3 regions of the Delftia sp. SD018 genome follow, and region 1 is predicted to be linked to each of the others. Evidence: predicted binding sites of a transcription regulator. Region 1 holds the regulator's gene; each other region holds the start of a gene.

The links. Region 1 encodes FNR, which switches genes on or off when oxygen is low (the NO sensors DNR and NnrR bind a similar motif). Its sites were predicted from a motif close to TTGATNNNNATCAA; they were not measured.
Positions count from the first base shown of each region.
Region 2: the regulator FNR is predicted to act here: its motif matches at 6,177-6,190, upstream of INR38_RS13565 (3-hydroxybenzoate 6-monooxygenase).
Region 3: the regulator FNR is predicted to act here: its motif matches at 9,201-9,214, upstream of INR38_RS21395 (COX15/CtaA family protein).

Region 1 is NZ_JADDRN010000010.1:22,389-32,777, forward strand. It holds gene INR38_RS11965 (HD-GYP domain-containing protein) at 1-266, opposite strand, end outside; gene INR38_RS11970 (sulfite exporter TauE/SafE family protein) at 336-1,052, opposite strand; gene hemN (oxygen-independent coproporphyrinogen III oxidase) at 1,058-2,440, opposite strand; gene fnr (fumarate/nitrate reduction transcriptional regulator Fnr) at 2,603-3,322, shown strand; gene INR38_RS11985 (hypothetical protein) at 3,404-3,691, opposite strand; gene INR38_RS11990 (FixH family protein) at 3,871-4,185, opposite strand; gene ccoG (cytochrome c oxidase accessory protein CcoG) at 4,243-5,697, opposite strand; gene ccoP (cytochrome-c oxidase, cbb3-type subunit III) at 5,775-6,692, opposite strand; gene INR38_RS12005 (cbb3-type cytochrome c oxidase subunit 3) at 6,720-6,857, opposite strand; gene ccoO (cytochrome-c oxidase, cbb3-type subunit II) at 6,869-7,501, opposite strand; gene ccoN (cytochrome-c oxidase, cbb3-type subunit I) at 7,521-8,957, opposite strand; gene ccoS (cbb3-type cytochrome oxidase assembly protein CcoS) at 9,021-9,158, opposite strand; gene INR38_RS12025 (cation-translocating P-type ATPase) at 9,322-10,389, opposite strand, start outside.
Region 2 is NZ_JADDRN010000011.1:174,960-185,348, forward strand. It holds gene INR38_RS13530 (YggS family pyridoxal phosphate-dependent enzyme) at 1-474, shown strand, start outside; gene INR38_RS13535 (aspartate aminotransferase family protein) at 544-1,770, shown strand; gene glyA (serine hydroxymethyltransferase) at 1,817-3,091, shown strand; gene INR38_RS13545 (patatin-like phospholipase family protein) at 3,113-4,177, opposite strand; gene INR38_RS13550 (HigA family addiction module antitoxin) at 4,302-4,595, opposite strand; gene INR38_RS13555 (LysR family transcriptional regulator) at 4,623-5,525, opposite strand; gene INR38_RS13560 (MarR family winged helix-turn-helix transcriptional regulator) at 5,540-6,076, opposite strand; gene INR38_RS13565 (3-hydroxybenzoate 6-monooxygenase) at 6,281-7,489, shown strand; gene INR38_RS13570 (cupin domain-containing protein) at 7,506-8,543, shown strand; gene INR38_RS13575 (fumarylacetoacetate hydrolase family protein) at 8,582-9,289, shown strand; gene maiA (maleylacetoacetate isomerase) at 9,309-9,950, shown strand; partial or broken gene INR38_RS13585 (tripartite tricarboxylate transporter substrate binding protein) at 10,068-10,389, shown strand, end outside.
Region 3 is NZ_JADDRN010000024.1:107-10,495, reverse strand. It holds gene cyoA (ubiquinol oxidase subunit II) at 1-779, shown strand, start outside; gene cyoB (cytochrome o ubiquinol oxidase subunit I) at 846-2,852, shown strand; gene cyoC (cytochrome o ubiquinol oxidase subunit III) at 2,845-3,477, shown strand; gene cyoD (cytochrome o ubiquinol oxidase subunit IV) at 3,478-3,918, shown strand; gene INR38_RS21415 (SURF1 family protein) at 3,990-4,703, shown strand; gene INR38_RS21410 (ATP-binding protein) at 4,881-6,182, shown strand; gene INR38_RS21405 (response regulator transcription factor) at 6,212-6,748, shown strand; gene cyoE (heme o synthase) at 6,829-7,734, opposite strand; gene INR38_RS21395 (COX15/CtaA family protein) at 7,731-8,930, opposite strand; gene INR38_RS21390 (hypothetical protein) at 9,751-10,161, shown strand.

The DNA.
Region 1 (10,389 bases):
GTGCGCACCTCGGCGGGCCAGGTGTCGCTTTTGTGCGGGACACAGCGCACCACCTCCAGGCCCAGGGATTTCAGGGTCTGGATCTGTGCGCTGGAGGTGATCTTGAAGCTGCTGACCGGAAAGGGATGGTTCAGCCACCCAACATCGAGCTGGACAAACATGCCCGGACGGAGGTCTCGGATATCGATGAGGACGGAATGGTTCACGCGCGGCAACGGCCCCGAGGCTGAAGGAATCGGCAATATGTAAGCCGATGATTCGGGCATTATCTCCAGTTCTGAGGGCCTCGCAGCCAATCCGCGACCCCAGGTGCCAAGTCTGGCCTCAGCTGTTGCTCAACGGCACCAGAGGCTGGGCTTGTAGATCAGGTCCATCCACAGCGCCCAGACGGCCACGCCCACCAGCATCAGGCCGGCCAGGCGCGTGCCCCATTCGGCGCGCAGGCCGTTCAGGCGCTGCCGGCCCAGCCGCCACAGCCAGGGGCCGGCCACCAGCCACAGGCCGCTGCCCACGCCAAAGGCCGCCATGGCCAGCGCGCCCTGCAACGGGCCGCCGCTGAGCGCGGCGACCAGCACGGCCGAATACAGCAGTCCGCAAGGCATGAGCGCCCAGGCATAGCCTGCCGCCAGCGTGCCGCCCGGCGCCGACACCCAGGGCTGCACGCGCCGCCAGGCAGCGCGGCCGGCAGACTCCAGCCAGGCGGGCTGGCGGGCCTGCACCATCATGGCCAGGCCCCAGGCCATCACGGCGACATGGGTCAGCGTCCAGAACGGCTGCAGCGCCGTGGTCTGGCTGGTGAGCCAGGACAGGCTCTCCATGGCCAGGGCCGAGGCAGCGCCCAGGCTGGCATAGCCGGCCAGACGGCCGCCGTGGAACAGCGCCGTGCGCAGCCACAGCCGGCTTTGCAATCCATGCACGGCCACCACCTGCGAGCCACCGCCCTGCCCCTCCCCGCCCGTGACCACGCCGCAGGGCGCAGCGCACATGGCCAGGCAATGGGGCCCGCCGACGAGCCCCATGATCAAAGTGGTCCAGAGCAGCGACAAGAGCATGGGGCCTAGATGATCCTCGAAAACCGCGCCCGGTTCTTGTCCGCCTGCAGATATCGGTCAAACAGCATGGCCACGCCGCGCACGAAGTACCAGCCCATGGGCGTGACCTGGAAGCCCTCGTCGCTGATCTGCACCAGGCCCTTGGCCTGCAGGTCCTCCAGGGCCGCCATCTCGGGCGCGAAGTACTCGCGAAAGCCCAGCAGCCATGCCTGCTCCATGGGCTCGAACAGCACGGCGCCCTGGCACATGATGGCCATGATGACGGCGCGGCGCACCAGGTCGTCGCGCGACAGCGCCAGGCCCCGCACCACGGGCAGGTGGCTGGCGTCGATGGCGTCGTAGTACTCCTCCAGCGTCTTGGCGTTCTGGCTGTAGCTGGCGCCCACCTTGCCGATGGCCGACACGCCCAGCGCAATCAGGTCGCAGTCGGGCTGGGTGCTGTAGCCCTGGAAGTTGCGGTGCAGCCGGCCCTGGCGCTTGGCCACGGCCAGCGAGTCCTCGGGCAGGGCGAAGTGGTCCATGCCCACGTAGACATAGCCACCGTCCATGAACGCGGCGATGGAACGCGACAGCATGGCCAGCTTGTCGGCCCCCTGGGGCAGATCCTCGGCCGCAATGCGCCGCTGCGGCTTGAAGCGCTCGGGCAGGTGGGCATAGGCATAGAGCGCGATGCGATCGGGCCGCAGCGCGTTGACCTGGGCCAGCGTGCGCTCGAAGGATTCGGGCGTCTGCTTGGGCAGGCCGTAGATCAGGTCCACGTTGATGGAGGCAAAGCCCAACTGCCGCGCGGCCGCCACCAGCTCGAACACCTGCTCTGCCGGCTGCACGCGGTGCACGGCGATCTGCACCTGTTCGTCGAAGTCCTGCACACCGAAGCTCAGGCGGTTGAAGCCCAGCTCCTTGAGCACGGCCAGGCGCTCGACGCTGACGGTGCGCGGATCGACCTCGATGGAATACTCGCCACCCGGCTCCAGCTTGAAATGCTCGCGCAACAGGCCCATCAGCGTGCGCAGCTCGTCGTCGGAGAAGAAGGTGGGCGTGCCGCCGCCCAGGTGCAGCTGGCTGACGGTCTGGCCCTTGCCGCAATGGGCCGTATGCAAGGCCATCTCGCGCGCCAGGTAGTCCAGGTAGACGGCAGCGCGATCGTGGTGGCGCGTCACGATCTTGTTGCAGGCGCAGTAGTAGCAAAGCGACTCGCAAAAGGGCACGTGCACATACAGCGACAAAGGCGTGGCACGCGCTGCGGTACTCGATTTGCGTTGTTGCAGCGCCAGGATATAGTCCTCTGCACCAAAGGCCTCGACAAAGCGGTCGGCGGTAGGGAACGAGGTGTATCGGGGCCCCGGTACGTCAAAGCGACGCAGCAGCTCTGGGGTGACAGCGGTCATGGGTTTTTTCCTCTAATACCTCGACTGTGCCGCAGCACATCGGTCATGTCCTTGACTCATATCAAGAGTTGTTTGAGGGACTGCTGCGACAATTTGATCCAACTCATCGCAATCCACGAGGTCACCGCCGGCACGCTGTGTGCCGCTGATGTTTATCACTCCATGAACCTTCAGACCATCAAAGCCTCCTGCTCCAACTGCAACCTGCGCGAACTGTGCATGCCCATGGGCCTGGATGCCGAGCAGATGCAGCGCATCGACGACATCGTGGCCACGCGCCGCAAGGTCAAGCGCGGAGGCCTGCTGTTTCGCAACGGCGAGACATTCACCTCGCTGTACGCCATCCGCACCGGCTTCTTCAAGACCTGCGTGGCCACCGAGGACGGACGCGACCAGGTCACAGGCTTTCAGATGGCCGGCGAGATCATCGGCCTGGACGGCATCGTCAACGACCACCACACCTGCGATGCCGTCGCGCTGGAAGACGCCGAAGTCTGCGTCATGCCCTTCGACAAGCTGGAAGACCTGTCGCGCGAGGTCACGGCCCTGCAAAACCATGTGCACAAGGTCATGAGCCGCGAGATCGTGCGCGAGCACGGCGTGATGCTGCTGCTGGGCAGCATGCGCGCCGAGGAGCGCCTGGCCGCCTTCGTGCTCAACCTGGTGCAGCGCCTGCATGCACGGGGCTTTTCCAAGTCCGAACTGGTGCTGCGCATGACGCGCGAGGAAATCGGCAGCTACCTGGGCCTGAAGCTGGAGACGGTGAGCCGCACCTTCTCCAAGTTCGCGGACGACAACATCATCGAGGTGCGCCAGCGCCATCTGCGCATCCTGGACACGGAGGCGCTCAAGCGCATCGTCAACAGCCAGCAGTGCCAGTGAGGCTGCAAGGGCGGCAAGCATTCGTCCGCCAATGAACAAGGCCCGCGACAGCGGGCCTTGTTCATTGCGGCGGGCTCTCGATCAGTCCCGCCCCAGCCCCTGCATGGCCAGGTCCGGGTCGGGCTCGGAGACCACGCCGTCATTGAGATCGCGGGCCGAGCGGCCCAGCATGGTGGTCATCAGGCTGGAGAGCATGGTCACGCCCCAGAAGGCGAAGAAGGCCAGCGTGTAGATGCCCTGGCGCGACCAGCCCAGGTCGCCGAGCCAATGCAGCTCCAGCGGGTCCACAAAGGCAAAAACCAGCATCTCCATCACGGCGGCTGCCAGAAAGGCAGGCCAGGCAATCCACATCCAGCGTTGGGCCAACATCAGCGATCTCCTTGTGCTGTCGAGGGGTCGCCTTCATTGTGCGCCGCGCCAACGCATGGCGCCAAGCCCCGCAGCGCCCTGCACGCCTGTAGGAAACCCTCACCCGTCGCGCATGCCGGAGATGCGATCCGCCATGCAAAAAGGCCGCGACTGCGGCCTCTTGCAGGGGTGCACGGCGATCAGCGGTCGGTGGGGTGATCGTGCGCGGGCGTGGCCGCATGGTTGCGGCCGGTGACGGCGGGCGCCATGCTCTTGGGCACTTCGCGCACGCCATCGGCACGCTCGTTGATCGTGATGCCGTTGCGGTAGTAGTCGGGGTCGATCACGGGATCGGCGCCGTTGATGGCGATGATGGCCGTGATCACGGCAGCGACCACCACGGCCGCCGGGCCGGCCACCACCAGCCAGACATGGCCGAACCTCCACCAGGGCTTGCCGGCGTCGGGGTGCGAGGGAGCCTGCGCGGGCGCGGACACTGCGGGACTGGAAGACATGGGAAACCTCTTTCTTTCAGGCGGCAGGCGCGGACCGTGCCGCGCCTGCCAGGAACATCACCGGGGCACCAGGAAGACGGCCTTTTCGGACGCGCGTCCCGCGCCCGAATGCACGGCATCGATATCGAAGAATACGGTGTGCGAGCCCGGCTCGGCCGAACCGTAGGGAATCTGCAGGCGCGCCGCAATGCCGCGCGTCTCGGCCGGGCCGACCTCGACTTCCTGCTCGGACGCCAGCTCCAGCCCATCGAGGCCGTGGGCGCTGATGCGGTAGCGCTGGGCCTGCTCGGTGGCATTCATGATCTGCAGGCGGTAGACATTCTCCAGCTTGCCGCCCGCCACGATGCGCGACAGCGAGGCGCGGTCGCGGATCACGTCCACCTTGACCGACTGGCGCAACGCCAGGCTCACGATCATGACCACGCTCAAGCCGATCAGCACGGCCGAGTAGATCAGCACGCGCGGACGGAAGATGCGGCGCAGCACCTGGGCACGCCGCCACAGGCCGGCCATGGCGTTCTGCGTGGTCAGGCGGATCAGGCCGCGCGGGTACTCCATCTTGTCCATGATGGAATTGCAGGCGTCTATGCACAGGCCGCAGCCAATGCATTCGTATTGCAGACCGTTGCGGATGTCGATGCCCACGGGGCAGACCTGCACGCACATCTTGCAGTCGATGCAGTCGCCCAGGCCCTGGGCCTTGTAGTCCACCTTCTTGGTGCGCGGCGCACGCGGCTCGCCCCGGCCCGTGTCGTAGCTGACGATCATGGTGTCCCGGTCGAACATGGCGCTCTGAAAGCGCGCATAGGGGCACATGTACTTGCAGACCTGCTCGCGCATGTAGCCCGCGTTGCCATAGGTGGCAAAGCCGTAGAACAGCACCCAGAACATCTGCCAGCTGCCCTGCAGCGCCAGCAGCTCACCGCCCAGCTCGCGGATGGGCACGAAGTAGCCCACGAAGGTGAAGCCGGTCCACAGCGCAATGGCGATCCACAGCAACTGCTTGAGCGACTTCTTCCAGGCCTTCTCGAAGGTCCAGCCGTTCTTGTCCAGCCGCATGCGCGCGCTGCGGTCGCCTTCGACCTTGCGCTCCACCCACATGAAGATCTCGGTATAGACCGTCTGCGGGCACGAGAAGCCGCACCACAGGCGCCCGGCCACGGCCGTGAACAGGAACAATGCCAGCGCCGAGATGATCAGCAGGCCCGCCAGGTAGATGAAGTCCTGCGGGTACAGCACCAGCCCGAAGAGATAGAAGCGCCGCGTTCCGAGGTCGAACAGCACCATCTGGCGCTGGCCCCACTCCAGCCAGGGCAGGCCGTAGAAAACCAGTTGGGTGAGAAACACCAGGGCCCATCGCCAGCGTGCGAAGACACCGCTGATGGAGCGCGGGTAGACCTTCTTTTCCGACTCGAACATCGACACCAGCTCGCCCGGATCAGGCGTGGCCGGCGTGATCGGAATGACTTTGCGGGGAGGCTTCCCGGTGTCATCCCCGCTCTCGGGCTTCATGGTGGGTTCCTTTGTTTTTTTGAAATATCTGAAAACTCAAAACGCAAAAAGGCGGCGCCGCAGCGCCGCCCCTGTGCTTACTGACGGACTGCGCCGTCTTTGTGCGACATGCCCCAGACATAGGAAGCAAGCACCGCGATCTGCGCCTCGGTCAGCTTGTCCTTCTGGGCAGGCATCTCGTTGTGCTTGCCGTTGTTGATCATGGCCGTGATGGCGGCCTCGCCCCAGCCGTGCAGCCAGATGTCATCGGTCAGGTTGGGCGCGCCCAGGGCCTGGTTGCCCTTGCCGTCCATGCCGTGGCAGGCAGCGCAGGCCGTGAACTTGGACTTGCCCAGCGAGGCCTTGAGCGAGTCGTGCGGGCTGCCCGACAGGCTCAGCACATAGTGCGAGAGGTTGCGCACATCGTCGGGCGTGCCGACGGCAGCGGCCATGGGCGGCATGATGCCGATGCGGCCACCCGTGATGGTTTCCCTGATCTTCTCGGGCGTGCCGCCATGCAGCCAGTCGCCATCGGTCAGGTTGGGGAAGCTCTTGCCGCCGCGTGCATCCGAGCCGTGGCACTGTGCGCAGTTGTTCATGAACAGGCGCTCGCCGATGGCCATGGCCTGGGGATCCTTGGCCATGTCTTCGGTGCTCATGCTCGTGAACTTGGCGTACAGCGGCTCCAGGTCCGCGCGGGCCTTGGCCATCTCGTTTTCATAGGCGCCCAGCTGCGTCCAGCCCAGCTTGCCCGCGAACGAGCCCAGGCCCGGATAGGCCGCCAGGTAGGCGAAGCCGAACACCGAGGTGATGATGAACAGCCACATCCACCACTTGGGCATGGGGTTGTTCAGCTCGCGCAGGTCCTCGTCCCAGACGTGGCCCGTGGTGTTGTCGGCCGATGGGACCACCTTCTTGCGTGCGGTGAGATACAGCAGCAGCAGGCAGCCGATGATGCCGCCCAGCGTGATCGCCGTGACATAGATCGACCAGAAGTTGTTTACGAAATCGCTCATGGGAAGTTCTCGTTCTGGTGGAGGGACTCAGTCTTGCTCGAACGGCAGCTGGGCGGCCTCGTCGAAACGGGCCTGGTTGCGGCGGGCGAACGCCCACCACCAGATGCCGATGAAGCAGGCCAGCGAGGCCAGCGTGGCCACGATGCGCATGGTGGTGATGTCCATGTCGCTCTCCTTTACTTGACCGAACGGCCCAGGACCTGCAGGTAGGCGATGACGGCGTCCATTTCCGTCTTGCCCTTGACCTGCTCGGCAGCGCCGCTGATTTCCTCGTCGCTGTAGGGCACGCCTACCTTGCGCAGCGCGCTCATGTGCTGGGCGACCACGGTGTCATCCACCTTGTTCTTTTCCAGCCAGGTGTAGGCAGGCATGTTGGACTCGGGCACCACGTCGCGCGGGTTGTTCAGGTGGATGCGATGCCATTCGTCGCTGTACTTGCCGCCCACGCGGTGCAGGTCGGGACCCGTGCGCTTGGAACCCCACTGGAAGGGGTGGTCATAGACGAACTCGCCAGCCACCGAGTAGTGGCCGTAGCGCATGGTCTCGGCGCGGAAGGGGCGGATCATCTGCGAGTGGCAGTTGTAGCAGCCCTCGCGCAGATAGACGTCGCGGCCCATCAGCTGCAGCGGCGTGTAGGGCTTGAGGCCCGCCACCGCTTCCGTGGTCGACTTCTGGAAGAACAGCGGAACGATTTCCACCATGCCGCCGACGGCCACCACCAGCAGGGTCAGCACGATCAGCAGGAAATTGTTGGTTTCCACCTTCTCGTGGGAAAAGCTCTTGGGAGCGCTATTGTTGTGATCGGACATGAGTAATGCTCCTAGACGCTCAGGCGTGGGCCACGACGGCAGGCACGGCCACCTTCACCGAACGGCCCGAGATCGCGGTCTTCCAGGTGTTCCACAGCATGACCAGCATGCCGCCCAGGTACAGCAGGCCACCGGCCACGCGGATCACGTAGAACGGATAGCTGGCCTTGACGCTTTCGACGAAGGTGTAGGTCAGCGTGCCATCGGGATTGACGGCGCGCCACATCAGGCCCTGCATCACACCGGCGATCCACATCGCGGCGATGTACAGCACGATGCCGATGGTGGCCATCCAGAAGTGCAGTTCGATGGCGCCCACCGAGTGCATCTTGGTCTTGCCGAACAGGCGCGGGATCAGGTAGTACAGCGAGCCCATGGTGATCAGGCCCACCCAGCCCAGGGCGCCCGAGTGAACGTGGCCCACGGTCCAGTCCGTGTAGTGCGACAGCGCGTTGACGGTCTTGATGGACATCATCGGACCTTCGAACGTGGACATGCCGTAGAACGACAGCGACACGATCAGGAAGCGCAGGATAGGGTCGTCGCGCAGCTTGTGCCATGCGCCCGACAGCGTCATCACGCCGTTGATCATGCCGCCCCAGCTGGGAGCCAGCAGGATCAGCGAGAACACCATGCCCACGGACTGCGTCCAGTCGGGCAGCGCGGTGTAGTGCAGGTGGTGAGGACCCGCCCACATGTAGGTGAAGATCAGCGCCCAGAAGTGGACGATGGACAGGCGGTAGCTGTAGACCGGACGGCCAGCCTGCTTGGGGATGAAGTAATACATCATGCCCAGGAAGCCCGCGGTCAGGAAGAAGCCCACGGCGTTATGGCCGTACCACCACTGCACCATCGCGTCCTGCACGCCGGCGTAGGCCGAGTAGCTCTTCATCCAGCCGGCCGGAATGGCTGCGCTGTTGACGATGTGCAGCAGTGCCACGGCGATGATGAAGGCGCCGAAGAACCAGTTGGCCACGTAGATGTGACGGACCTTGCGGATGCCGATGGTTCCGAAGAACACGATGGCATACGAGACCCAGGTCACGGCGATCAGCAGGTCGATCGGCCACTCCAGCTCGGCGTACTCCTTGCCCTGGGTGTAGCCCAGGGGCAGGCTGATGGCGGCGGCGACGATGACGATCTGCCAGCCCCAGAACGTCAGGCTGGCCAGCTTGGGCATGAACAGCCGCGTCTGGCAGGTGCGCTGCACCACGTAGTAGCTGGTTGCGAACAGCGCCGATCCGCCAAAGGCAAAGATCACGGCGTTCGTGTGCAGCGGACGCAGGCGTCCGTAGCTCAGCCATGGAATGCCGAAGTTGAGTTCCGGCCAGGCCAGCTGCGAGGCGATCAACACCCCGACAGCCATGCCTACCACCCCCCAGACGACGGCCATGATAGAGAACTGCCTTACGACGGAATCGTCGTAATAGACAGCGTTTTTATTTGAACTATCCATCGTGCACCCCTTAGATTGCTATCAAAGTGTTACGTTCTTCGCTCCCGGGCGTGTTGACCCACGTCAATCGTCCCGAAGAATGCGCTCACCCTCTTGCTCCACACTCTCGAACTGCCCGCGATATACGGCCCACCACAGGGCCGCAAGGATGGCCAGCACCAGCACCACCGACAGCGGGATCAGCAAATACAAAATATCCATGGTCAGTTCCCCGTGGCGCTGACGCGCCACGCCTTGCCCCCAGAACGGGCGCGATCCAGCTCAGTGACACCGAGCAAGAGCCGCCTCGCGGCGAAGGTGTCGTTCCCCTCCCGCGAAGCGAGAGAGGGGGAAGCGGCGCAGCCGCTCAGGGGGTGTATTTCCATCAGAACCTCCCCACCGTTGCGGTGGAGCCCGTCTTTATCGCGACGGACGCTGCGGGCGCAGCAGGCGTGCCCGTGTGTTTCGTTGCAGCCAGTGGCAGGCTGCGCGCAAGGCGCGCGGCATTCATCACCACCAGCAGCGAACTCAGTGCCATTCCCAGTCCGGCCACCCAGGCAGGCATGAAGCCCGCCAGGGCCAGCGGAATCGACACCGCGTTGTAAGCGGCTGCCCAGGCCATGTTCTGGCGCACCACCTGCAGCGTGCGGCGCGACAACAGGCATGCCTGGAGTACCAGTTCCAGGCTGTCACCCAGAACAACGAAATCTGCGCGCGATTGTGCCAGGGGCACTGCTCTACCAAAAGCAAAAGAGACATGCGCTCCAGCTAAAACTGGGCCGTCGTTGAGGCCGTCGCCCACCATGGCCACGTGGTGGCCGGCAGCCTGCGCCTGCTGCAGGCGCTCCAGCTTGTCCTGCGGGCTGCAGCCGCCTTCGGCCTGGGTGATGCCCACGCGCGCCGCCATGGCGCGGGCCGCGTCCTCGCGGTCGCCGGACAGCAGCATCACCTGCACGCCATGCCGGTGCAGCGCCTGCACCACGGCGGCGGCCTCGGGCCGCACGTCCTCGCTGAGGACGAAGCGGGCCAGCGTGTGCCAGCCCTGCGAGGTCTCCTCGGCCAGCAGCACACCCTGCACGGGCTGCTCCCCGGCCAGGCCTGCGTGCAGGGCCGAGCCCAGCCGCAGATGGCGGCGCGCGCCGGGGCGCTGCACCCAGGCGTCCAGGCCCAGGCCGGCCATTTCCTGCATGGTGTCCAGCTTCCAGTCGGTGGCGGCATCGGCGCCGGCCTGCGCAATGGCGCGCGAGGCCGGGTGGATGGACTGGCGCGCCAGCAGCGCCGCCAGTGCCAGCACTTCGTCGGCGTCTTCGCCCGCAGCAGGCTCGAAGGACGACAGGGCCAGGCCATCGCGCGTGAGCGTGCCGGTCTTGTCGAACACCAGGGTGTCCACGGCGGCCAGCGCCTCCAGGCCCTGCAGGTTGCGCACCAGCACGCCGCTGCGCGCCAGCGTGCC
Region 2 (10,389 bases), on a different contig from region 1:
GCCAGCGAGTTCCAGGCGCTGGACAACCTGCGCGTGGCCGAGGCGCTGGACCGCCGCCTGCAGGCCGAAGGCCGGGCGCTGGACGTGTTCGTGCAGGTCAACACCTCTGGCGAGGCCAGCAAGTACGGCCTGCCGCCCGACGAGGTGCAGGGATTTGTCCAGGCCCTGCCCGCCTTCAGTGCGCTGCGCGTGCGTGGCCTGATGACGCTGGCCCTCTTCTCCAGCGAGGCCGAGCGCGTGCGCCAGTGCTTCGTGCTGCTGCGCCGCCTGCGCGACCAGCTGCGCCAGAGCGCGCCGGCGGGTATCTCGCTGGACGAGCTGTCCATGGGCATGTCCGGCGACTTCGAGATCGCCATCGAGGAAGGCGCCACCGTGGTGCGCGTGGGCCAGGCCATCTTCGGCGCCCGCGCCCAGCCGGACAGCTTTTACTGGCCCGCAGGCGGCCCTGATCCCGCCGCCCTGGCACTGCCCTGAGCGCGCCCCCTCGCCCCCCTTTTCGATTCAACCCTGACCCCGCTTGAGGACCTTGCCATGCAAAAAGCCATGCAACCCCTTGATTCCCGCCTGATGAAGGCCTATGCCCGCCAGCCCGTGTCCTTCGTTCGTGGCCGTGGAGCCCTGCTGTGGGACGAGCACGGCACCGAATACCTGGACGCCATTGCCGGCGTGGCCGTGACCGCCCTGGGCCACGCGCACCCGGAAATCGCCGCCGTGATTGCCGAGCAGGCCGGCCTGCTGCTGCACACCTCCAACGTGTTCCGCATCGACTGGCAGGAACGCCTGGGCCAGCGCCTGTGCGCCCTGGCCGGCATGGAGACCGCCTTCTTCTGCAACTCCGGCGCCGAGGCCAACGAGGCCGCGCTCAAGCTGGCGCGCCTGCACGGCCACCGCAGGCAGGTGGCGCGGCCTCAGATCCTGGTGATGGACAACGGCTTTCACGGCCGCACGCTGGCCACGCTGTCGGCCACCGGCAACCCGGCCAAGCAGCGCGGCTTCGAGCCGCTGATGCCGGGCTTCGTGCGCGTGCCCTATGACGACATCGCGGCCGTGCACCACGCCGCCGCCCAGCATGGCGACATCGTGGCCGTGCTGATCGAGCCCGTGCAGGGCGAAGGCGGCATCCGCCTGGCAAGCCCCGACTACCTGCGCCAGCTGCGCAGCCTGTGCGACCGGCATGGCTGGCTGCTGATGCTGGACGAGATCCAGACCGGCCTGGGACGCACCGGCGCCTGGTTCGGCCACCAGCACGCGGGCATCGCCCCCGACGTGATGACCCTGGCCAAGGCCCTGGGCAACGGCATTCCTATCGGCGCCTGCCTGGCGCGCGGGCCTGCGGCCGACCTGATCTCGCCCGGCCAGCATGGCTCCACCTTTGGCGGCAACCCGCTGGCCTGCCGCGTGGGCTGCACGGTGCTGGACATCATGGAGAGCGAGGACATCCCCGGCCGCGCCAGGCAATTGGGCCGGCGCCTGCTCAACGGCCTGCAGCAGGCGCTGCACGGCCACCCCGACGTGCTGGCCGTGCGCGGCCAGGGCCTGATGGTGGGCATCGAGCTGAACCGCAACTGCCAGGAACTGGTGGGCCGCGCGCTGGCCCAGCAGCGCCTGCTGATCACGGTGACGCGCGAATCCACCATCCGCCTGCTGCCCCCGCTGATCTGCGACGAGCGCCAGATCGACGACATCGTCGCCCGCCTGGCCTGCCTGCTGGAGTCGGCCAGCGCCGCGCAGGCAGGCGCCCCCGCCGCAGGCCAGCTGGCAGCTGCATGACCATCGATTCCCCCAGCCCTTGCCCCGACACAGGAACCATTCACCCATGTACGACGCATCCCTGACCCTGGCCGACTTCGACCTGCAGCTGGCAAAGGCCATCCAGAGCGAGAAACGCCGCCAGGAAGACCATGTGGAACTCATCGCCTCCGAAAACTACGCCAGCCCGCTGGTGATGGCGGTGCAGAACTCGGTCTTCACCAACAAGTACGCCGAGGGCTACCCCGGCAAGCGCTACTACAGCGGCTGCGAGAACGTGGACGTGGCCGAGCGCCTGGCCGTGGAACGCGCCATGGCGCTGTTCGACTGCGACTACGCCAACGTGCAGCCCCATGCCGGCGCCCAGGCCAATGCCGCCGTGTTCCTGGCGCTGGCCCAGCCCGGCGACACCGTCATGGGCATGAACCTGGCCCAGGGCGGCCACCTGACGCATGGCAACCCGTCCAACTTCTCGGGCCGCCATTACCGCATCGTCCCCTACGGCCTGGACCCCGCCACGGGCCTGATCGACTACGACGAGATGGAGCGCATCGCCCTGGAGCACCGGCCCCGCATGCTCATCGGCGGCTTCTCTGCCTACTCGCGCCACAAGGACTGGGCCCGCATGCGCGCCATTGCCGACAAGGTGGGCGCCGTGTTCTGGGTGGACATGGCCCATGTCGCAGGCCTGGTGGCTGCGGGCGAATACCCCAGCCCCCTGCCCCACGCGCATGTGGTCACCAGCACCACGCACAAGACGCTGCGCGGCCCGCGCGGCGGCCTGATCCTGTCCAAGGGACAGGACGAAACCTTCAACCGCCGCCTGAGCTCGGCCGTGTTCCCCGGCGTGCAGGGCGGGCCGCTCATGCATGTGATCGCCGCCAAGGCCGTCGCCTTCAAGGAGGCGCTGCAGCCCGGCTTCAAGACCTACCAGCGCCAGGTGCTGGCCAACGCCCGCGCCATGGCCGCCGTGATCCAGCAGCGCGGCTACCGCATCGTCTCGGGCGGCACGGACAACCACCTGATGCTGATCGACCTGTCCGACCGCAGCTACACCGGCAAGGATGCCGATGCCGCGCTCAGCGAGGCGCACATCACCACCAACAAGAACACCGTGCCCAACGACCCGCGCTCGCCCTTCGTGACCTCGGGCCTGCGCATAGGCACGCCCGCCGTCACCACGCGCGGCTTCGGCCAGGCGCAGTGCGAACAGCTGGCCGGCTGGCTGTGCGATGTGCTCGATGCGCTGGACGCGCAGGAAGGCGCCCGCTTTGCCAAGGTGGCGGCGCAGGTCAGGGAGCAGGTGACGGGGCTTTGCGCCCGCTATCCGGTGTACGGATAGCCCGCGCGCAGCCGTGGTGGATCAGGGGTTGGCGTTGAGGTTGGGGTTGGGGTTGGCGCAGGCGCCGTCCATCCCCGCCATCTCCGCCAGCTTCTGCATGCGCGAGCGCTGGTCCAGGCAGGCCTGGTGCTGGGCTTCGGCCGCCTTTTGCTGGGCCAGCTTCGCGGCCTTGGCGCGCTCGGCCTGCAGCTGGGCGATGCGCTCGCGGATCTGGGGCATGGCGGCCACGGCGGCCTTTTCGCCTTCAAGAATGGCGCTGGCGCGCTGGGTGAAGTCGGCCGGGCCGATGTCCAGCACCTTGGGGCGGATGGTGATGTCGGCGCGGGCCAGCTCGGCCTGGCCCAGCTTCTGGCCCATGATGGCAATGGACTGGCCCAGGGCGCCCAGCATGTTCTCGGGCGCCTTGCCACGGGCCTTGTTGGAGATGTCCACAGCGATCACCAGGTCGGCGCCCAGCTGGCGCGCGGCGTCCACGGGCACGGGGCTGGTGATGCCGCCATCGACGAAGTGGAACTTGCCGATGGCCACGGGCTGGAACACACCCGGAATGCTGCTGGAGGCACGCACCGCCTGCCCCGTATTGCCGCGCGCGAACACGGTGCGCTCGCCGTCTTCCAGCCGCGTGGACACGGCCACGAAGGGCTTGGCCAGCTGCTCCAGCGGCTTGCGGCCCACCTGTTCGTTCACATAGTCTTCCAGCTTCTGGCCCACCAGCAGGCCGCCGGAGGACAGCTGCAGGTCGCGGATCTTGGTCTCATCCAGCGCCACGGCCTTTTCCTGCAGCTCGAAGGCGTTCATGCCGCTCGCATACAGCGCCCCCACCACGCTGCCCGCGCTGGTGCCGGACACCACCGCAGGCGCAAGGCCATTGGCTTCCAGCATCTTGATGACGCCGATATGGGCAAAGCCCTTCACGGCCCCGCCGCCCAGGGCCAGACCGATCCTGATGGGCGCCACGGGTGTGCCCGGCGCGGTGGGCGCGGACTCGGGCGTAGCCGCCGAGGGGCTGGGCGGGTTGCTGCCGCAAGCAGCCAGCCCCGCCAGGCTCAGGTACACCAGTGGACGCAAAAGGGCTTGGAGGCGCATGCCGGAAGATCCTGCTGTCGGATGACGAGATTCGGGGCGGGCAGTATAGCGGCAGGGGCAAACCACCGCCGGAGACGCATCATGCTGCGGACGGCAAAGTGCGCCCTGAGGTCGCTCAGGGATGCTAGGGCTCAAACCGCTGGATTCGCGCCAGCACGTCCGCCATGGCATCGCGGGCTTCGGCAAGGTCGTAGTCGGACTGCAGGTTGAGCCAGCTTTGCGCGTCCGTGCCAAAGAAGACCGCAAGGCGCAGCGCCGTATCCGCCGTGATGCCGCGCATGCCCTTCACGATCTCGTTGATGCGCCGGGGCGGAACATCGATGGCCTTTGCCAACGCGTACTGGCTCAGGCCCATGGGTTCGAGCCACTCGTGCATCAGGATTTCTCCTGGGTGCGGTAGCCTGATTTCACGCGACATGTGCACTCCTTTCAGTTTCGGGCCACTTCAACTCCGGGGACTGAGCAACTCCCGCATCCCCTGCACAGCCTCCCGCAAAAACCCCCAGACCGCCTCGATGCGCTGAACCTGCCGGGCATCCGAGGGCATGCTCATCCAGAAGGTGCGGGTGAAGCAGGCCTCGGCGGGCAGCACGCGGCTGAGCACGGGGTCGCGGTCGGCGATGAAGGCGGGCAGCACGGCCAGGCCGGCACCGGCGCGCACGGCCTCGTACTGGGCGGTGATGCTGGTGCTGCGAAAGGCAAAGCGCTCGGGCTGGAACAGGGTGGACAGCAGCTGCAGCTCGCGCGTGAACAGCAGGTCGTCCACATAGTGGATGAAGCTGTGGTGGCGCAGGTCCTCGGTGCGCGCCACCAGCGGGCGGCGCGCAAGGTATTCGCGCTGGCCGTAGAGGAACAGCCGGTAGTCTGTGAGCTTGGTGACCACGGCCGAGCCGCGCGTGGGGCGCTCCAGCGAGATGACGATGTCGGCCTCGCGCCGCGACAGGTGCAGCAGGCGCGGCAGGGCCAGCAGGTCGATGCTCAGCAGCGGATGGCGCTGCGTCAGCGCGGCCAGCTGCGGGGCCAGCAGCTGGGTGCCGAAGCCCTCGGTGGCGCCCACGCGCACCAGGCCGGACGGGCCCTGGCTTGCGGATTCGGCCGCCAGCGGCATGCGCTCCAGCCCGGCGGCGGCGCGCTGCATGGCGTCTGCCACGCCCAGCAGCTGTCGGCCGGCCTCCGTAGGCCGCCATTGACCCGCTTCGCGTTCGAAGAGCACGGCCCCCAGCTGCTTTTCCAGGGCCTGGATGCGGCGCGACACCGTGGTGTGCTCCACGCCCAGTTGCCGCGCGGCGGCGGCCATGCTGCCGCTGCGCGCCAGCTCGCCAAAGAATCTCAGGTGGTCCCAGTCCATGGGTCGAGGCCGCCTCAGTCGGCTGCGGCGCGGCGCGCGGCCAGCGTGCTGGGCGCGCGCGCCAGCTCGTCGTTTTGCCGCACCAGGACGGCCATCATGTCCATGAACAGGCCCCGCTGCTCCTGCGGCAGCGGCTCCAGCATGCGCTGCTGGGCCCGCAGCACCGAGGGTTCGGCAGCGGCCAGCAGCGCGGCGCCTTCTGCGGTGACCGACAGCAGGCGCACGCGCCGGTCGGCCGGGCTGGTGTTGCGCACCATGAGGCCGCGCGCCTCCAACCGGTCGATGACGCTGCCAATGGTGGAGGTGTCGAAACCGATCATCCGCGCCAGCGTGCGCTGGTCCACGCCGGGCTGGCGCAGCACGGCCGACAGCGCCGCGTACTGCACGGGGGTCACGCCGAATTCCTGGGTCTCTTCCATGAAGACGGCTACCGCGATCTGCTGCAGGCGGCGGATGTGATAGCCGGGGTAGTTTTCTAGTTCTGCGGGTTGGTAGTCCATGGCCATTGCGCTCTTTTCCGGGTCCCTGCGGGCAAGCGCAGATGTTCGCATGAACCGCGCCCTCCGTTGGCGTTGGCTGGCGGACAGGTGATTCAACTGAACACGCTGTCCACCACCGTTTTGCCTGCATCCAGGGAAACCCCAGGCTGGCCTGATGCGAATCAACACTACACTCATCGTCAGCATACTGTTTAATTACTCGCAACGCAGCTGCCCCGCAGGCGGGCGACACGCACCACGAAGCACAGGACATCCATGAGCACCAGCATTTCTTCCCGGGCGCTGCCCGTTCTTGTGGCAGGCGGCGGCATTGGCGGCGTGGCGGCCGCGCTGGCCCTGGCGCGCCAGGGATTCGCCGTCAAGGTGCTGGAGCAGGCGCCGCAGCTGGGCGAGATCGGCGCCGGCATACAGCTGGGGCCCAACGCATTCGCGGCCTTCGACGCGCTGGGCATTGGCGAGCTGGCCCGTGGCCGCGCCGTCTATACCGACGAGATGGTGATGCACGACGCGCTCGATGAGCGGCTGGTCGGCCGCATTCCCACGGGCGAGGCGTTTCGCGCCCGCTTCGGCAACCCGTATGCGGTGATCCACCGCGCAGACATTCACACCTCGCTGCTTGAAGGCGCGCGCGCCCACGGCCAAATCGAGACGCTGACGGGCACGCGCATCGAAGCCGTGCAGCAGGAGGGCGATACCGTCACCGTGCGCGACCAGCACGGCCAGGTCCATATGGGCCAGGCCCTGATCGGCGCCGATGGGGTGAAGTCCGTGGTGCGCCAGCAGTATGTGGGCGATGCGGCGCGTGTCTCCGGCCACGTGGTGTACCGCGCCGTGGTGGAGAAGAACGACTTCCCCGAGGACCTGCGCTGGAATGCGGCCAGCATCTGGGTCGGCCCCAACTACCACCTGGTGCACTACCCGCTGCGCGGCGGCGAGCAATACAACGTGGTCGTCACCTTCCACAGCCGCGAGCAGGAGGAATGGGGCGTGCGCGAAGGCAGCCGCCAAGAGGTGCAAAGCTACTACAGCGACTGCTGCCCGCGCGCCCGCCAGCTCATAGACCTGCCCAAAAGCTGGAAGCGCTGGGCCACGGCCGACCGCGAGCCCATTGGCCAGTGGAGCTTCGGCCGCGCCACGCTGCTGGGCGATGCTGCCCACCCTACCCTGCAGTACATCGCCCAGGGCGCCTGCATGGCGCTGGAAGACGCGGTGACGCTGGGCCAGGCGCTCAAGCACTGCGGCAACGACTGGCCGCAGGCGCTGCGGCTGTACGAGCGCTCGCGCATTGCCCGCACGGCGCGCGTGGTGCTGTCCGCGCGCGAGATGGGCCGCATCTTCCACGCCAGCGCTGTGGAGCGCCTGGTGCGCAACGACCTCTGGAAGGGCCGCACACCCCAGCGTTTCTACGACGCCATGGAATGGCTGTACGGCTGGAAGGCCGAAACCTGCCTCGCCGAAGACTGAACACAAGGAGACCGCCATGCAAGAACTTGGCCGCCTGGAAGACCTGCCCCAGGACTACCGCGACGAACTCACGCGCAACAACCTGGTGCCGCTGTGGCCCAGCCTGCGCAACGTGATGCCGCCGCACACGCCGCGCCCGCGCACCCAGCCCATTGCCTGGCCCTACCAGGCCATCCGCCCGCTGCTGATGCAGGCCGGCGAGCTGACGCCCATCGAAAAAGCCGAGCGCCGCGTGCTGGTGCTGGCCAACCCCGGCCATGGGCTGGAGAAGATGCAGGCCAGCTCCTCCATCTACCTGGGCATGCAGCTGCTGCTGCCCGGCGAGTGGGCGCCCTCGCACCGCCACACGCCCAATGCCGTGCGCATGGTGGTGGAGGGCCAGGGCGCATGGAGCCTGGTCGATGGCGAGAAATGCCCAATGGAGCGCGGCGACCTCATCCTCACGCCCACGGGCCTGTGGCACGAGCATGGCCACGACGGCAACGAGCCCGTGGTCTGGCTCGATGTGCTGGACCTGCCCCTGGCCTACTACCTGGAAGTCACCTACCACGTGGACGGCCCGCGCCAGCCCGCCCTGCCCGGCCGTGGCGACCGGGCGTATGCGCGCGGCGGCCTGGCACCCACGCAGGTGTTCGCCCGCAGCGCCAAGGCCTACCCCATGCTGCGCTACCCATGGAAGGATGCGCGTGCCGCGCTGCTGGAGCTGGCCGCCGACCGGCCGGACCTGGACTGCGTGCAGCTGGCCTACACCAACCCCGAGACCGGGGCCGACTGCGAAAACATCCTGGGCTTCTACGCACTGATGCTGCGTCCGGGCCAGACGCTGCAGCTGCCCGCGCGCTCGCCGGCCTGCGTGTTCCATGTCATCGAGGGCGGCGCCAGCGTGGCCGCCGTGGACCGCCATTTCGAACTGGCCCCGGCCGACACCTGCTGCGTGCCCGGCTGGGCGCCCGCCACGCTGGCCAATGCCAGCGCCAGCGAGCCCGCCTTCCTCTTCCTGGCCGACGAGGCTCCTTTGCACCGAAAGCTGGGCCTCTACGAAGTCCGGCCTTGAATCCTCCGATGTCTCTTTACTCCCCCATCGCCAATACCATGACCGCTCCCCAATACCTCTGGACCCCGCCCCCCGTCCAATCCCTGCCCGTGCGCGGCAGCACGCAGCGCCTGCCCGTGAACCGCCTGTTCTTCGTGGGCCGCAACTACCACGCCCATGCCGTCGAGATGGGCCGCCCGGTGGACAAGAGCGTGGAGCGCCCCTTCTACTTCACCAAGGCCCCCTCCACCCTGACCGAATCGGGTGCCACCGTGGCCTACCCGCCCGAGACGAACAACTACCACTTCGAGATGGAGCTGGTGGTGGCCATCGGCAAGGCGGGCTTTCGCATTGCGGCGGACCAGGCGCATGAACACATCTACGGCTACGCCTGCGGCCTGGACATGACGCGCCGCGACCTGCAGCTGGTGGCGCGCGACAAGGGCCGGCCCTGGGACCTGGGCAAGGACGTGGAGCAGTCCTCGGTGGCCAGCGAGATCGTGCCCATGCCGGGCCAGGTGATCGAATCCGGCGCCATTGCACTGGCCGTCAATGGCGAGACCAGGCAGCAGTCCGACGTGGACAAGCTGATCTGGAACATCCGCGAAATCATTGCCGACCTCTCGCTGTTCTATCACCTGCAACCCGGCGACCTCATCTACACGGGCACGCCCGAGGGCGTGGGCGCCGTGCTGCCGGGCGACCGCATCACGGGCCATGTGCAGGGCGTGGGCGAGATCGCGCTCACCGTGGGCCAGCCTGAATAAGGCCAGGGAGACCACCACCATGAAGCTCTACAGTTTTTTCCGCAGCGGCACCTCGCACCGCCTGCGCATCGCGCTCCACCTCAAGGGCCTGCGCCCTGACTACTTTCCCGTGGACCTGCGCGTGGACGAGCAGGCCCAGGCGCCGTTCAAGCAGGTCAACCCGCAGGGCCTGGTGCCAGCGCTGACGCTGGACGACGGCCGCACGCTGATCCAGTCGCCGGCCATCATCGAATGGCTGGAGGAGCGCCACCCCGAGCCGCCGCTGCTGCCCGCCGACCCTGAGGAACGCGCCCAGGTGCGCGCGCTGGCCGCTATCGTGGGCTGCGACGTGCATCCCATCAACAACCGCCGCATCCTGCAGACCCTGCGCCGCCAGTTCGGTGCAGACGAGGCCGCCATCAACGCCTGGTGCGCCACCTGGATTGCCGACGGCTTCGACGCCATCGAGGCACTGCTGGCGCAGGACACGCGGCGCGGCAACTTCTGCTTCGGCCACGCACCCACGCTGGCCGATGTCTACCTGGTGCCCCAAATCGAAAGCGCACGCCGCTTTGGCGTGGACCTGGACCGCTGGCCGCTGATCAGCGCTGTGGACAGGGCCTGCGCCGCCCTGCCCGCCTTTGCGCAGGCCGCGCCCCTGGCCCAGCCTGACGCCGGCTGAACCTCGCCTGAACCCCGCCGCACCTTTTGCCGGCAGCCCTACCCCGCCCCGAGTCCTCGCCAGAAGGACCGGGGCATTGCAAGCAGTGAAAAAAGCAGATCCAACAGGAGACAGACTGTGAAAGCATCCCCATCCAGCCGCCTCGGCGCCGCCCCCTCCCGCCGCAAGGCCCTTGCAGGTGCCGCCCTGCTGCTGGCCTCCATCGCCCCGCTGCATTGCGCCTGGGCGCAGGCAGGCTCCAGCAGCACCGCCAGCTTTCCCACGCGCCCCGTCACCGTGATCACGGCCTTTGCCGTGGGCAGCGGCCCTGACGCCGTGCTGCGCATCGTGGGAGAAAAGCTCTCCGCCCGCTGGAAGCAGGGCGTGACCGTGGACAACCGCCCAGGCGGCGGCGGCTTTGTCGCCATTGAAGCCGCACGCCGCGCCAAGCCCGACGGCT
Region 3 (10,389 bases), on a different contig from region 1:
AGCTGGTGATCTGGTCCGTGCCGCTGATGATCATCATCGCGCTGGGCGCCATCACCTGGATCAGCACCCACAAGCTGGACCCCTACCGTCCGCTGGACCGCGTCTCGGCCACCAAGCCGCTGAGCACCGATGTCAAGCCGCTGGAGGTGCAGGTCGTGGCCATGGACTGGAAGTGGCTGTTCTTCATCCCTGAAAAAGGCATCGCCACCGTCAACGAGCTGGCCGCTCCCGTGGATCGTCCCATCCACTTCAAGCTGACCGCCACCTCGACGATGAACTCCTTCTACGTGCCTGACCTGGCCGGCATGATCTATGCCATGCCCGGCATGCAGACCGAGCTGAACGCCGTGATCAACAAGCCCGGCGTGTTCCACGGCCTAGCATCGCACTACAGCGGCGCCGGCTTCTCGGGCATGACGTTCAAGTTCCATGGCCTGAGCAACGAAGAGTTCGATCAGTGGGTTGCCAAGGCCAAGTCCGAAGGCAAGGCCCTGACGCGCGATACCTACCTGAACCTGGTCAAGCCCAGCGAGCGCAACCCGGTCGAGCGCTTCGCCACGGTGGACGAAGGCCTGTACGACAAGGTGCTCAACCGCTGTGTCGAAGAAGGCAAGATGTGCATGCATCACATGATGGCCATCGACGCTGCCGGCGGCGAAGCCTATCTCAAGGCCGTGGGCATGAACCTGCCCCAGGATGTGTGCACGGTGCAAAACGCCGACCGCGTCGTGGCCTTCCTGGACCAGCGCGACGGCTCCGCAGCCGCTGCGCAGCAATAAGCAGTTAGCGGACGCGGACGACGGCCAGACCGCCGCCCGCTCCCATCACGACCTAAGAGACTCGATATGTCTGAACATACCTCCCCGGCACAGGCCCACTGGCTGCTGGGACGCATCACTTGGGACTCCATCCCGATGGCGCATGAGCCCATCGTGCTGGCGACCTTCATCGCCGTGGTGCTCGGCGGCCTTGCCGTGCTGGGCCTGCTCACCAAGTTCCGCCTGTGGGGCCCGCTGTGGCGCGACTGGCTGTGCAGCATCGACCACAAGAAGATCGGCATCATGTACATGATCCTCGGTCTGGTCATGCTGCTGCGCGGCTTTGCCGACGCGCTGATGATGCGCCTGCAGCAGGCCATGGCCTTCGGCGACAACCTGGGCTACCTGCCTCCGCACCACTACGACCAGATCTTCACGGCCCACGGCGTGATCATGATCTTCTTCGTGGCCATGCCCTTCGTGACCGGCCTGATGAACTATCTGGTGCCGCTGCAGATCGGCGCCCGCGACGTGTCCTTCCCGTTCCTGAACAACTTCAGCTTCTGGATGACCACGGGCGGCGCCGTGCTGGTGATGATCTCGCTGTTCCTGGGCGAGTTCTCCACCTCCGGCTGGCTGGCACTGTCCAACCTGGGGGCGCAGAACCCCGGGGTCGGGCTTGACTACTACATCTGGGGATTGCAGGTGGCCGGCGTCGGCACCACGCTGTCAGGCATCAACCTGATCGTGACCATCATCAAGATGCGCGCACCCGGCATGAACCTGATGAAGATGCCCGTCTTCACCTGGACCGCCCTGTGCACCAACGCGCTGATCGTGGCCTCGTTCCCCATCCTGACCGCAGCCCTGGTGCTGATGTCGCTGGACCGCTACGTCGGCACGAACTTCTTCACGAACGAGCTGGGCGGCAACCCCATGCTGTACGTGAACCTGATCTGGATCTGGGGCCACCCCGAGGTCTACATCCTGATCCTGCCCTGCTTCGGCATCTTCTCGGAGATCGTCTCCACCTTCAGCCGCAAGCGCCTGTTCGGCTACACCTCCATGGTGTACGCGACGGTGTGTATCACCATCCTGTCCTACCTGGTCTGGCTGCACCACTTCTTCACCATGGGCTCCGGCGCCAGCGTGAACACCTTCTTCGGCATCACGACGATGATCATCTCGATCCCGACGGGCGCCAAGATCTTCAACTGGCTGTTCACCATGTACCGCGGCCGCATCCGCTTCACGGTGCCGATGCTGTGGACCGTGGGCTTCATGTGCACCTTTGCCATCGGCGGCATGACCGGCGTGCTGCTGGCCGTTCCCCCGGCCGACTTCGTGCTGCACAACAGCCTGTTCCTGATCGCCCACTTTCACAACGTGATCATCGGCGGCGTGGTGTTCGGCGTGTTCGCCGGCATCAACTTCTGGTTCCCCAAGGCCTTCGGCTACAAGCTCGACGAGTTCTGGGGCAAGTGCTCGTTCTGGTTCTGGCTGGTCGGCTTCTGGGTCGCCTTCACACCGCTGTACGTGCTGGGCCTGATGGGCGTGACACGCCGTGCCAACCACTTCGAGGACCCCTCGCTGCAGATCTGGTTCGTGATCGCCGCCCTGGGCGCCGGTCTGGTGGCACTGGGCATCGGCAGCTTCCTGATCCAGCTGGTGGTCAGCTACTTCAAGCGCGACCAGCTGCGTGACGTGACCGGCGACCCATGGGAAGGCCGCACGCTGGAGTGGGCCACCTCCTCGCCCCCTCCCCAGTACAACTTCGCCTTCACGCCCGTGGTGCATGAGATCGATGCCTGGTGGGACATGAAGAAGCACGGCTACCAGCGTCCGCTGACCGGCTTCAAGCCCGTCCACATGCCGTCCAACACCGGCGCCGGTGTCGTGATCGCCGCGCTGTCCACGGTCTTCGGCTTCGCGATGATCTGGCACATGTGGCCCCTGGCCATTGCGTCGTTCGCCGCCACCGTGCTGGCATCGATCATCCACACGTTCAACTACAAGCGCGACTACTACATCCCCGCCGCGGAAGTCGCGGCCACGGAAGAACTGCGCACACAACAGCTGGCACGTCATGTCTGATACCCGTTACACCGCAGGCGGCGCTGCCGCCCTGGCCCCGCGCGAGTACCACCTCGCCGAGGAGCCCCATCCCGAAAACGGCACCGCTCTGGGCTTCTGGCTCTACCTGATGAGCGACTGCCTGATCTTTGCAGCGCTGTTCGCCACCTATGGCGTGCTGGGCCGCAACTACGCTGCAGGCCCCACGGGCGCCCAGTTGTTCGACCTGCCCCTGGTGGCGATGAACACGGCCTTCCTGCTGCTGTCGTCCATCACCTTCGGCTTCGCCATGCTGCAAAAGCAGCAGGGCAAGCTGGGCGGCACCCAGCTGTGGCTGGCCATCACCGGCCTGTTCGGCCTGTGCTTCCTGGGCCTGGAACTCTATGAGTTCTCCCACCTGCTGCACGAGGGCGCAGGCCCTCAGCGCAGCGCCTTCCTGTCCTCGTTCTTCACGCTGGTGGGCACCCACGGCCTGCACGTGAGCTTCGGCCTGATCTGGCTGGTCACGCTGATGATCCAGATCAACAAGCACGGCCTGACGCACGAGAACAACCGCCGCCTGATGTGCCTGTCGATGTTCTGGCACTTCTTGGACGTGGTCTGGATCGGCGTCTTCACTTTTGTTTACCTGATGGGGGTGCTGTAAATGGCTGCACACGACATCCACGCCGGCCATGGCCACGGTCACCACGACCATCACGGCCATGACGATCACCACCACGACGCAGGCCCGCACAGCACCTTCTCGGGCTATATGTGGGGCTTCGTGCTCTCGATCATCCTGACGGCCATCCCGTTCTGGCTGGTGATGAGCAATGTCATCTCGGACCGTGCAACGGCCGTAATGGTGCTCGGCGGCTTCGCCGTGGTGCAGATCCTGGTCCACATGGTCTTCTTCCTGCACATGAACGGCAAGATCGAAGGCGGCTGGACCCTGCTGTCCACCATCTTCACCGTGGTCTTCGTGGCCATCGGCATTGCGGGCACCCTGTGGGTCATGTTCCACATGAACACCAACATGATGCCCCAGCACACCATGCCGGCCGACCCTGCCGCGCAGACGGCTCCGGCCTCGGTCACGCCTTGACCGCATCCGGAAACTCCGGGCCCTCCAGCCACGCCGGCGCATCGCGCCGGCGTGGCCCACTCGCTCAGGCGATGCTCATCTCGGTGGGCATCGCCTTGTTTTTGGGCTTCATCTTCCTGGGCAGCTGGCAGGTCCAGCGCCGTGCCTGGAAGCTGGACTTGATAGAGCGCGTGGACCAGCGCGTGCACGCCGCGCCCGCTGCCCTGCCCCCGCCCGCCGAATGGCCGCAGATCACGGCCGCCGACCACGAGTACCGCGCCGTGCAGGCCAGCGGCCACTGGCTGGCCGGCAAGACCGTGCTGACCCAGGCCGTGACCGAATTGGGTGCCGGCTTCTGGGTGCTGACGCCGCTGCAGATGGACAACGGCAACCAGGTGCTGGTGAACCGGGGCTTCATTCCCACAGCGCAGCGCGCACGCTGGCAGGATCAGCCCGCACAGGCGCCCCAGGATCCGGTGACGGTGGCCGGCCTGCTGCGCATCAGCGAGCCGCGCGGCGGCTTCCTGCGCGAGAACGATCCCGCGCAGCAGCGCTGGTTCTCGCGCGATGTGGCGGCCATTGCACAGGCCCAGGGCCTGGACCATGCAGCCCCCTACTTCATCGACGCAGGCCTGCCGGGCCAGCCCGTGGCAGACGGCACCTGGCCGCGCCCGGGCATGACCGTGATCCGCTTCCCCAACAGCCACCTGGTCTATGCGCTGACCTGGTACGGGCTGGCGCTGATGGTGGTCGGCGCGGCCTGGCTGGTCAGGCGCAATGACCGGCAGGCAAGCAGCAAGCCGTAAAGCCGTAAAGCCGTAGAGCCGTAGAGCCGTAGAGCCGTAGAGCCGTAAAGCCGTAGAGCCGTAAAGCCGTCGCTCCAGGCAACAGGGCCACCGATGACATCGGTGGCCTTTTTTACGCCAGTCCTCTACAAGACCCTGCCGCGCCACGGCTGCCTGCGGTAGCGCACAATCGCCCGCGTGAATTCGCCTTCAGAGTCCCTGTTCCGCGTCGAGCGCACCACCGAACGCCAGAACATGCAGCTGCTGATACAGCTGCGCTGGTTTGCCGTGGTCGGGCAGGTGATCACCATCTCCCTGGTGCACTACGGCTTCGGCATCACCCTGCCGCTGCCGGCCATGGCCCTGGTGCTGATGGCCAGCGTCTTCACCAATCTTGGCTACATCTACTGGTACCGCAGCCACCGCCGCCAGATCTCGGCGCGCAACCTGTTCCTGGCCCTGCTGGCCGACGTGCTCGCCCTGGCCATACAGCTGTATTTGAGCGGCGGCGCCAGCAATCCCTTCATCTATCTGTTCCTGCTGCAGGGCATTCTGGGCGCCGTGCTGCTCAGGCCCGTGCACGCCTGGATCATCGTTGCCAGCACCTCGCTGTGCACCCTGGTGCTGGCCATCGTGCACTGGCCCCTGCCCATTGGCGCTGCAGGTCCCGACGGGCTGCCCGGCCTGTACGTGAGCGGCATTCTGATCAGCTTCGGGCTGACCACGGTGCTGCTGGTGGTCTTCCTGCGCCGCATCGTCTCCAACCTGCGCCGGCGTGACGCACGGCTGGCCAACATGCGCCAGCGTGCCAGCGAAGAGGAGCACATCGTGCGCATGGGCCTGCTGGCCACGGGCGCGGCGCACGAGCTGGGCACGCCGCTGTCCACCATGTCCGTCATCCTGGGCGACTGGCAGCGCATGCCCGCGATCACGCAAGACCCCGACCTGCTGGCCGACCTGCAGGAAATGCAGCAGCAGCTGCTGCGCTGCAAGTCCATCGTCTCCAGCGTGCTCATGTCGGCCGGCGAGACCCGCGCCGATGCGCCACAGGCCACCACGCTGCGCGCCTTCATGGACGGCGTGGTCGCGCACTGGCAGTCACGCCACGCCGTGGAGCATTTCGACTATGTCCAGGCCGACGAGGACTTCCCCATTCTTTCCGATACCGCGTTGCAGCAAATGGTTTGCAATGTGCTCGACAATGCGGCCGAAGCCTCCCCCCGCCATGTGGCGCTGCACCTGGCCGTGCGCACTGGCATGCTGTGCATCACCGTGCGCGACAAGGGACCGGGCTTTGCACCCGCCGTGCTGGAACAGCTGGGCCAGCGCCATATCTCCACCAAGACGGAGCGCCCGGGCCGGGGGCTGGGCCTGTTCCTGGTGCTCAACGTGGCGCGCTCGCTGGGCGGACGCGTTCAGGTGAGGAACACCCCGCCGCGGGGCAGTGAGGTGGAGATCCGCCTGCCCCTGTCATCGATTGCCATTGAACCCGGCGCCTGAAGCGGCGCCCACAGGAACCCGAATCGCCCATGGACAGCTCCCGCCTCCTGCTGCTGGTTGAAGACGATGCGACCTTTGCGCGCACGCTGACGCGCTCGTTCGAGCGGCGTGGCTACCGCGTGCTGCAGGCCGCCAGCGCCGAGGAAGTGCGCGAGCTGCTGCAGACGCACTCGCCGCAATACGCCGTCATGGACCTCAAGCTGGCGGGCAACGCGTCGGGCCTGAGCTGCGTGCAGATGCTGCACCAGCACAGCCCCGAGGCGCTGATCGTCGTGCTCACAGGCTATGCCAGCATTGCCACGGCCGTGGAGGCGGTCAAGCTAGGCGCATGCCACTATCTGGCCAAGCCCTCCAACACCGACGATATCGAGGCCGCCTTCGGCCGCCTCGAGGGCCGCACCGACGTGGAACTGTCACGCAACCCCACCTCCATCAAGACGCTGGAGTGGGAACACATCCACGAAACCCTGGCCGAGAGCGATTTCAACATCTCCGAAGCCGCCCGCCGCCTGGGCATGCACCGGCGCACGCTGGCGCGCAAGCTGGAAAAGCGGCAGATCAAGTAAGGCGGCAGGCACCAAGACAAACCGGGCCTCAAGGGCCCGGTTTGTCATTGCGCGGCCATGGCCCTCAGGCCATCAACCCATCAGCCCAGCCAGAGGTAGTGATCGATCAGCAGCGCCAGGAACAGCACGCTCAGATGGATCAGCGAGAAGCGGAAGGTCTTGCGCGACAGCTGGTCCGAGTAATTGCGCCACAGTGCAAAGGCATAGGCACAGAAGCCCACACTCAGCACCACGGCCACCACCAGGTACAGCCAGGAACTCATGCCGTACATGAAGGGCAGCATGCAGGCCGCAAACAGGATCACCGTGTACAGCAGGATCTGCAGCCGCGTGTACTCGCTGCCATGCGTCACGGGCAGCATGGGCAGGCCGGACTGGCGGTAGTCTTCCACGCGGTACAGCGCCAGCGCCCAGAAATGGGGTGGTGTCCACAGGAAGATGATAAGGAACAGGATCAGCGCCTCGGGACCGACCTGGCCCGTCATCGCGGCCCAGCCCAGCACGGGCGGCATGGCACCGGAGGCACCGCCGATCACGATGTTCTGCGGCGTGGCGGGCTTGAGGATCACCGTGTAGATCACGGCATAGCCCACGAAGGTGGCCAGCGTCAGCCACATGGTCAGCGGGTTGGTGCACAGCAGCAGCACCAGCGCGCCCAGCGTGCACAGGATGGCCGAGAAGGCCAGCGCCTGCTGGCTGCTCAGCTCGCCGCGCGCCGTGGGCCGCCAGGAGGTGCGCTTCATGCGCGCATCGATATGGCGCTCCACCAGGCAGTTGAAGGCGGCAGCCGCGCCCGCCACCAGCCAGATGCCCAGGCAGGCCAGCGCCATGTGCAGCCACTGGTCGGCGTTGGGCCAGCCTGGCACGGCCAGCACCATGCCGATCAGTGCGCAGAACACGATCAGCTGCACCACACGCGGCTTGGTCAGGGCATAGAACTGTGTCCAGCGCGAGGGCTCGACACTCAGGGAAGCTTGTTTACTCATGCAATCTCTCCACGGGCAACCGGCAGACCGTCCCGCAGTGCGCCCGGGCGGCTGGCCGCCAGGCACCAAACAATCACGGTCACCAGCGCAGCTGCGCCGCCCGTATGCAGCACCGCGGCCACCAGCGGCCAATCGAGCACCACGTTCGACAGGCCTGTCAGCACCTGCAGCACCAAAAACGCACCCAGCACGCGGCGCTGCGACGCCAGTGCGGGCACTTCACCCAAACGCCACCACAGCCCGGCCAGCGCAGCCACCACCACATAGGCTGCCAGGCGGTGCAGATAGTGGATGGCCGTGAGGCCCGCAAAGCTGATGTTGCTGCCGTCCTGCAGCAGGCCCAACGGACGCCAGATCTGCAGCGCCTGCGAAAAATCCATGGCCGGCCACCAACTGCCCTGGCAGGTCGGGAAACTGCTGCAGGCCAGCACCGCATAGTTGGTGCTGACCCAGCCGCCCAGCGCCACCTGCAGCACCAGCAGCGCAAGGCCCAGCCACAGCCCCGCGCGCAGCGCGGGCGAAATCACGGTCGCCCTTTGCTGGCGCGCAGCACGGCTCAACCCCACGGCGGGCACGCACAGCAAGGCCAGCAGCCCCGTGCCGCCCAGCAGGTGCAGGGTCACGATGGCCGGGAAAAGCTTCATGGTCACGGTCCAGGCTCCAAAGGCGCCCTGCAGGCAGACCCAGAACAGCGCCAGCGTGGGCCACCACGGACTCAGGGCACCGCCTGTGCCCTCCGCCCCTGTACGCTCGGCCCCTGCGCCACCCGCCCTGCCCAGGCGCCGCGCGCGCCGCCAGGCCATGATGGTCATGGCGATGATGAGCACGCCCACGGTGGTTGCCAGATAGCGGTGAACCATCTCTATCCATGCCTTGCCATGCGTCACCGGCCCGGTGGGCATGGCGGCCTGCGCCTCGGCAATCTGCGCGCGGGCGCCCATGGGGCTGGCGCTGCCATAGCAGCCCGGCCAGTCGGGGCAGCCCAGGCCGGAATCAGTCAGGCGGGTGAAGGCGCCGAACAGCACCAGATCGAAGGTCAGGAACAGCGTGAGCACCGACAGCGCCTGCAGCCGCTTGAGCGAGCCGCCGCTGCGGTTGCGCAGCCACACCCAGGCCAGGGGGCCCAGCGCCAGCAACAGGCCCAGCAGCATCAGCTCCAGAACGGGGGCCAGATCGTACAGCGCCTGTTCGCTCACGCCCGCCCTCCGCAGCGCGGCGTGCACCACACGGCATGGCCCCCGGGCAAGCCGAAAGGCAATGCCGCAGGCGCATCCGGTTGGCGACAGCAGATCTTCATAAATGAGAGCAATTTGACGAGAAGGCTCAGCCCCATGCGCGAGATTGGATCGCAGGCCGGGCCTACAGAGAATCAGGACATGCACCCAGATACAGGCAGTGGGAGGCGCACCTCATGCACAAGGCCCGCAAGCGGGCCCGGTCGCTGCAACTTTCAGAGCAGCATGTCTTTGATATGAAACAATTCTACTTGGCTGCGAACCGCTCAATCGCCCACGCATGCAGTGCCCCTAGATCGCAGCCAGCTTCTTTTGGCCGGTGCGATGCGGCTTGGGCCTGGCGCACACGAGTTTCCACAGGACCCTGCCCAAGGCGTCGGCGGCCCAGCTTTACACGACTGCTCAGATTCGCTCAGATTCAGACACCTCGCGTTCCTTAGATTGGTGGTTTCACTTGGGAACCGGCAACTGCCGGGTGAGGCCATGATTGCAGGAGGCTCGTGGACTGTGCTTGATGGGCACGGAAACGAAATCGGGCGTGTCGAAGGCGATGAATTCGTCCGGTGCGGGACCAGGCCCATCTACCGCATCGATGGGCCGGCGCTGTACTCCATGGACGGTTCGGCCAGACTGATGGGCTTTATCGAAGGGACCGAGGTCAGAACGCGGCAAGGCCGGATCTTCCTCAAATTTCTCGCACATTGAGCGGCACTGCTCAGATTTGCTCATCTTCGGCCAGTCGAAGCCAGGGAGACTCCACGTCCAAGAAAACCTCCAGGCAATGGACCTCTTTTTCGTGCGCGTGCTCTCCAACAACGATTTCAATGCCTTCTGGGACGGCATCGCCCAGGACAAGCCCCTGAAGACGCCCGACAAGGGACGCACCGCGTCCTTCACTGTCATCCGCCGCAGCGACAGCGGCCTGGAAGTCAGAACGCACAAGGGCAACACGGTGCGCATAAGGCGGGAAGCCTTCGGCGCCGTGCTGCGCCATCTGGCCCAGGAGCATCACGGCGCCGAGCGGCCCTGCATCGTGGCCTCCAGCCAGCACCGGCCCGGCTTTCTGGGCTTTGCGGCCAAGCAGGCCAACGACAACGCGGCCGTGGTGATCACCTACATCCTGCCCATACTGCAGGACGCAGGACTTGTGGAAATCGACGGCAACCGGCCCAACAGGACCTGGCTGCTTTGAACAACTGCACAGCCTTCGGCCTTCTGCGCCGGTCGATGACAATCTATGTCAATTCATTCATAGCCAATCACTAAGGCGCACAGATAATTGCCGGCATTCGTGTGAATTGTGAGAAGGGTCCGGGCCATGCTCGGCGCCCTTCGATGCTGGAGGATTGGCAGATGAGCGCCCCGGAAATGGAGGCCATACAGGAGCGGCTGAAGAAGCTGCGGGCCGACGAGGCGCTGG